3 regions of the Mesorhizobium sp. BR1-1-4 genome follow, and region 2 is predicted to be linked to each of the others. Evidence: predicted binding sites of a transcription regulator. Region 2 holds the regulator's gene; each other region holds the start of a gene.

Region 1 (2,268 bases), on a different contig from region 2:
AAGGCGCTACCCCTGCTCACGGGGTAGGCGACCAAATGAAAGCCGGGATGCAGGAAGGTGGTGACGCAGTCAGGGGAGCCGATCGCGGTGAAGGCTCGCCCCGCCTCGTTGTCTGCGCTCACCGTCGCCCGCCAAGCCAGTTCGCCGGAGAAATGGCTGTTCGCCAAGCCGGCTCCGCTGCCTGGACTGGCAAACCTCCGCACCGCTGACCAGACGCCATCGGCGCCGACCAGCAGAGATCCTTGGGTATCGATGACCTTGCGGCCGACCCCGTCTGTCGTGGTGATAACGAATGAACCGGAGGCCACGCTGCTGATCTGCGCGCCGGTGGTGAGATGGATGTCGGGCAGTTGCGCAACGCGCGCCATCAGGGCGTCTTGCAGATCCGCCCGGTGCGCCACGAGATAGGGCGCCCCCCAGCGTTCCTCGCCGGCTCCGCCAAGCGGCACGCGTGCCAGTTGGCGCAGGCTCGCGGCGTCCTTCAGCACCACGGCTTCCGGCTGGACGGCATTGGCAAGAAGCGTGTCGAGCACGCCAAGCTGGCGAAGGATGCGGGTCGCGTTAGGAGAGAGCTGGATGCCGGCGCCCGCCGCTTCGAGACGCTGCGCCTGTTCGAACACCCTCACGGAATAGCCGCGTTCGGCAAAGGCAATCGCCGCTGTCAGCCCGGCGATGCCAGCCCCGGCGATCATGACCTGCCGGGACCGCGTCTCGCTCATGATCGGAAGGTCAGGCGGCCTGGTCGATGTAGAGGCAGCCCGCCGGCAGCGTTTCGGTCGCCTTCAGCTTCGGCGAATAGCGATAGAGGGTCGAGCAGTAGGGGCAGACTTTCTCATTGTCGTCGCCCATGTCTAGAAAAACATGCGGATGGTCGAAAGGCGGGTTGGCGCCCGTGCACATGAATTCCTTGACTCCGATGTCGATCGCCGGGTGGCCCGCATCGTTCTGGAAATGGGGAATGGAACCGCCTGCCATCGTCGTCTCCTTAACGCAGTCTCTCTGCATCTGGATCATATCAAGTCTGTTTGCAAGTTCGATGAAATCAAACTGTCGCAAAAGCCTGTCAGAGAACTGTCGCAAAAGCCTGCCACAGGATAAGTTAAGCCGGTTAACCGGCTGAGGCGCGCGGAAGAGCAGGAATCATGAACGAACTGAAGCCGGTACAGAGCGAATTCAACAATGTCGCGGCAGCGAGCCCGGAAGGCAATCCGGACCGCTTCGTCAACCGCGAATTCTCCTGGCTGCAGTTCAATCGCCGCGTTCTCGAGGAATCGCTGAACACCCATCACCCGCTGCTGGAGCGCGTCCGCTTCCTGTCGATCTCGGCCGCCAATCTCGACGAGTTCTTCATGGTGCGCGTCGCCGGCCTTGCCGGCCAGGTGCGCGAGGGGATCGTGCTGAAGAGCCCGGACGGACGCACTCCCGAACAGCAGCTCGAACAATTGCTGCGTGAGGTCGAGCGGCTGCAGGAGGACCAGCAGAAGAGCCTGTCGGCCCTCACGGTGCTGCTCAACAAGGAAGGCATCGAAACCATCACCCGCGACGCGCTGACCAAGGACGAGAAGGTCTGGCTGGAAGACCATTTCCAGGAGCAGGTGTTTCCCGTGCTGACCCCGCTGTCGATCGACCCGGCGCATCCGTTCCCGTTCATTCCCAATCTCGGCTTCTCGATGGCGCTGCAACTTCGCCATCGCAAGAATGGCGAGGAGATGAGCGCGCTCTTGCGCCTGCCGGTGGCGCTGAAGCGCTTCATCCGCCTGCCGGACCGCAAGCACCATGTCCGCTTCATTCCGCTGGAGGAGGCGGTCGGCCTCTACATCGGCAAGCTCTTCCCCGGCTACGAGGTCAAGGGCTCCGGCACGTTCCGCATCATTCGTGACAGCGACATCGAGGTCGAAGAGGAATCGGAAGATCTCGTGCGCCTGTTCGAAACGGCGCTGAAGCGCCGCCGCCGCGGCTCCGTCATCCGCATCGAATTCGACAAGCTGATGCCTGGGGAATTGCGCGATTTCGTCGCCGGCGAGCTTGGCGTCTCGTCGAGCCGCATCAGCGTGCTCACCGGGCCGCTGGCACTCAGCCAGATCTCCGAGATCGTCTCCGTTCCCCGCGACGACCTGAAATTCATCCCCTACAACCCACGCTTTCCCGAGCGTATCCGCGAGCATGGCGGCGACTGTTTCGCCGCCATTCGCGAGAAGGACATCGTCGTCCATCACCCCTATGAGTCGTTCGACGTGGTGGTGCAGTTCCTGCGCCAGGCGATGGCCG
Region 2 (2,268 bases):
GCGCGTCGTCTCCGACGACGCCATCATGGACGCGCGCCAGCGCGAACTCGATGATCGCGCCATCACCCTGATCGCCAAGCGCCAGCCGATGGCCGACGATCTGCGTCATGTCGTCGGCTCGATCCGCATGGCGGGCGATCTCGAACGCATCGGCGACCTTGCCAAGAACATCGCCAAGCGCGTCGGCTCGGTCGGCCTCACCGCCACGCCGCGCGACTTGTCGCATTCCATCGACTCCATGGCGCAGCTGGTGCTGATCCAGGTGCAGGGCGTCGTCGAGGAATATGCGGCCGGCGATGCCGCCGCCCTCGCCAAGCTCAGGAATGACGACGAACGCATCGACGTCAAATACACTTCGGTCTTCCGCGAACTCCTGACTTACATGATGGAGGATCCCCGCAACATCACGGCTTGCACGCATCTTTTGTTCTGCGCCAAGAATCTCGAACGCATCGGCGACCATGTGACCAACATCGCCGAGAATGCGTATTATGTGCTGACCGGCACGCAACTGCCCGCCAACCGTCCGAAGCAGGACGAGACGGCGATGTCGGTGCCGGCGGCTTGACGGCAGGGATGATCGATCGATGATCGCGCCACGCATCATGGTGGTGGAGGACGAGGAGCCGCTAGGCGTGCTCCTCCGCTACAACCTGGAGTCCGAGGGTTACCAGGTCGAGGTGGTGACACGCGGCGACGAAGCCGAGATACGCCTCCAGGAAAACGTGCCCGACCTGCTGGTGCTCGACTGGATGGTGCCGGCGGTTTCCGGCATCGAACTCTGTCGGCGCCTGCGCATGCGGCCCGAGACGGAGCGATTGCCGATCATCATGCTGACGGCGCGCGGCGAGGAGAGCGATCGCGTGCGCGGCCTCTCGACCGGCGCCGACGACTATCTGGTCAAGCCGTTCTCGACGCCGGAATTCATGGCCCGGGTCAAGGCGCTGCTGCGCCGCGCCAAACCGGAAGTGCTGTCCAGCGTGCTCAAGGTCGGCGACATCGTGCTCGACCGCGAATCGCACCGGGTCTATCGCAAGAAGAGCGAGATCCGGCTCGGACCGACCGAGTTCAGGCTGCTCGAATTCATGATGCGCCATCCTGGCCGCGTGTTCTCGCGCAGCCAGTTGCTCGACAATGTCTGGGGCGAGACGATCTACATCGACGAGCGCACCGTGGATGTGCATGTCGGGCGCCTTCGCAAGGCGGTCAACAATGGCCGCATGCCCGATGTGATACGCACCATCCGTGGCGCAGGCTACGCGATTCGCGAGGACTGAGATCAGGCCACGTTCTTGCCGGATCTCACCTGCACACCCGGCGCGAAGATCTCCTGGTCGACGAAGGTGAGCGCGCGCATGGCGCAGCCCTCGCGGATCAGCGGCAATTCGTTCGGCTCTGTATCGAAGGAAATCGACGTCGAATGCTGGCCGCCGGCGGTCTGGGCGATGGCCTCGCGCAAGGCCGGCTCGATCAGATCGAAGGCGGCGGCGCTGACGCCGACCATCGCAACGGGCGCCGGATCGATCAGCGCGAACAAGCTGCCAAGGCCATAGCCCAGCGCCTCGCCGGCCTTGCGATAGGCCTCGCGCTCCGGTCCGTCTCTTTCGCGCGCCGTGGCCGCCAATGCGCGCATGTCGGCGTCGCTGACGTCGACCGGTTTGGCGTCCTCACCCATCTGTCCTGCATTACGCCAGATGGCATAGTTGCCGGCATAGGCCTCGACGCAGCCGCGCCGCCCGCAGCGGCAGAGCGCGCCGCCCGGGCGATGGATCATGTGGCCGAACTCGCCGCCGGAGGAATGGGTGCCGGTGAACAGCTCGCCCTTCAGCACCAGGCCCATGCCGATGCCGTGCGAGAGCAGGATGGCGATGAAGTCGTCGCGGTAGCGCTCGGGGTCGCGCCAGCGCAGCGCCACAGCCATCATGTTGCAGTCGTTCTCCATGGTGGCGGGGATGCCGAATTCGGCTTCGAGTATATCGGCGAAGGCAATGTCCGTCTGCGGCGTGATCGGCGACCACAGCATGGCGCGCGCCTCGGTGTCTGTGATGCCCTGGATCGCCAGCGCGATGCGGGCAATGCTGGCGACATCGAGGTCGGGATCCTCGAGGCGGCGCCGGACGATGGCCACGCATTCGCCGATCAGCGCCTCGCGCGACATGGTCAGCGTGTCCAGCCGGCGCTGCTCCTCCGATATCACCTGGCCGGCGTAGTCGATGACGGCGACGGAGAGGAAATTCAGCGACAGCACCACGGTCATGACCGCCGCGG
Region 3 (2,268 bases), on a different contig from region 2:
CGGCACGGCGATGGCGATCAGGCCGAAATCGGTGAATTGCGGCGGCTCACCGTCATTGGCCGGTTCGCTGAGGTGGCAGGAGGCGCAATTGCCTTTCGCCTCGTCCTCGAACAGGGCGCGGCCATGCAGTTCCCGCGCCGATAGCGTCGCCTTGCCGGCGAGGAAGGCGTCGTAGCGGCTGGAATAGGGGTAGAAGTCGACCGCGCTCTGCTCGAACGTGCCAAGCGCCTCGGCGGCGGCGTCGAAGGCATCGTCCGGGCGGTCGAAGACATCGTTGCCGAAGGTTGCCTTGAAGTCATCGGCATAGGCTGACTTGCGCAAGGCGGCGGAGACCGCCACGGCATCCTTGTTTGCCATCTCGAAGGGCGAGAGCAGGGGGATTTTCGCCTGGTCCACACCGTGATCGGCGCGGCCGTCCCAGGTCAGACCGCCGGTCGGGCCATTGTCGACGCTCTCGTCGCCCTCGTCCTCGGAATCGTGGAAATGCTCGGTGAAGGCGGGTGCCGCCTCAAGATAGCGCAGCGACGGCACCGCGCGCACGCCAGGCAGGTCGAGGTTCGGGCCGCCCATCTCGACGGGAGATGCCGAGGCCGGACCGAAGGCATGGCGCGGATCGTGGCAGGAGGAACAGGCCTGTTTTCCCGAAGCCGAGAGCGCCGGGTCGAAGAACATCTTTCGCCCCAAGGCAGTCAGCGCCTCGGCGCGTGCGAAGGCTTGGCCACGCGACAGCGGACCGGGATGGACCCCGTCCGGCCCCGCCGTATTCGCGGGCGCGGCAAAGCCAAATGCCGAGATCGCGGCACTCGCGATCATCAGGCTTTTCCATCGTCTCGTCATCATGGGGCACGGTCCGCTTTGGCCCGGAAATAAGAACGCAGTGCAACGGATTGATGACCGGTCCCAGTGCTCACGAAACCGTGTTCGCCGCGGCGGCGGATGTCACAAAGGTGACAAGGCATCCACGTTAGCTGCCTATGGTTCCCGCGCAATAGCTCTTCTAGTTAAAGTCTGCCACGAGGTCTTTCCATGACGAGGCTCAAGTTCCTCACTTCCTTCTGTCTGGCCGGTTCGGCCTTGTTTCCCCTTGCGGCCGCCAATGCCGCCCCTCCCGGCTTCGACAAGATCGACACCGTCGTCGTCATCTATGCGGAGAACCGCAGCTTCGATAATCTTTATGGTGGCTTCCCCGGCGCCAATGGGCTGGCCAATGTCTCGGCCGAACAGGCGCGCCAGCTCGATCGCGATGGCAAGCCGCTGACCGAACTGCCGCCGGCCTGGGGCGGGCTGACCGGAAAGGGCGTCACGCCCGTGGTGACGGAGGCGCAGACCGCGCATCTCGCCAACGCGGCCTTCGCCATCGACGATCCCAAGGGCTTCAACGAAGGCACCAATGTCATCACCCACGATTTGTGGCACCGTTTCTACCAGGAGCAGATGCAGATCGACGGCGGCAAGAACGATAAATTCGTCGCCTGGGCCGATTCCGGCGGGCTGGTCATGGGCCATTATGACGGCTCGAGCCTGCCGATGTGGCAGGTGGCGAAGAAATATGTGCTGGCCGACAATTTCTTCCAGGGCGCCTTTGGCGGCTCCTTCCTCAACCATTTCCAGCTCGCCTGCGCCTGTACGCCGCTCTATCCGCATGCCGACACGAGTCCGATCAAGGGCCAGATCGCCGTGGTCGAGGCCGACGGAACGACCTTGAAGGTGGCCGACAATTCGCCGCCGTCGGCGCTGGGCGGCGTGCCGAAATTCGTCAATGACGGCGCCATCACGCCCGATTTTTACGCCGTGAACACCATGCAGCCGCCCTATCAGCCGAGCGCCAACAAGCCTGCCGAGGGCGGCGACAAGGCGCTGGCCGATCCGGCCGCGCCCACCACGCTGCCGCCGCAGCACGACATCACCATCGGCGATCTCCTGTCGCTGAAGGGGGTCGACTGGGCCTGGTACGCCGGCGCCTGGCAGGCTACCCTCGACGGCAAGAACGCCACGCCGGTGCCGAACTTCCAGTTCCACCACCAGCCGTTCAACTATTTCGCCGCCTACGCGCCCGGCACCGCCGCGCGCACCGAGCATCTCAGGGATGGCGGCCTGGATGGCGCCGAGTTCATCAAGGCGATCGACGACGGCAAGCTGCCGCAGGTCGCCTTCTACAAGCCGCAGGGCAATCTCAACGAGCACTCAGGCTATGCCGACGTGACATCGGGCGACCAGCATCTGGCCGACCTCGTCGCGCATCTGGAGAAGAGCCCGCAATGGAGCCAC

The links. The regulator PhoB, encoded in region 2, activates phosphate uptake and scavenging genes when phosphate is short. The targets are predictions, from matches to a motif close to TGTCATNNANCTGTCAT.
Region 1: LB571_RS09740 (RNA degradosome polyphosphate kinase) is a predicted target of PhoB. The motif match lies at 1,062-1,078, and genes of this name have one in related genera.
Region 3: LB571_RS18420 (acid phosphatase) is a predicted target of PhoB. The motif match lies at 937-953, and genes of this name have one in related genera.

Annotation. Positions count from the first base shown of each region.
Region 1 is NZ_JAIUIB010000004.1:118,437-120,704, forward strand. Features, by position in the region: gene LB571_RS09730 (FAD-dependent monooxygenase) at 1-719, opposite strand, end outside; gene LB571_RS09735 (zinc-finger domain-containing protein) at 730-975, opposite strand; gene LB571_RS09740 (RNA degradosome polyphosphate kinase) at 1,143-2,268, shown strand, end outside.
Region 2 is NZ_JAIUIB010000001.1:72,632-74,899, reverse strand. Features, by position in the region: gene phoU (phosphate signaling complex protein PhoU) at 1-568, shown strand, start outside; gene phoB (phosphate regulon transcriptional regulator PhoB) at 588-1,277, shown strand; gene LB571_RS00350 (ROK family protein) at 1,280-2,268, opposite strand, start outside.
Region 3 is NZ_JAIUIB010000008.1:57,400-59,667, reverse strand. Features, by position in the region: gene LB571_RS18425 (cytochrome-c peroxidase) at 1-813, opposite strand, end outside; gene LB571_RS18420 (acid phosphatase) at 1,027-2,268, shown strand, end outside.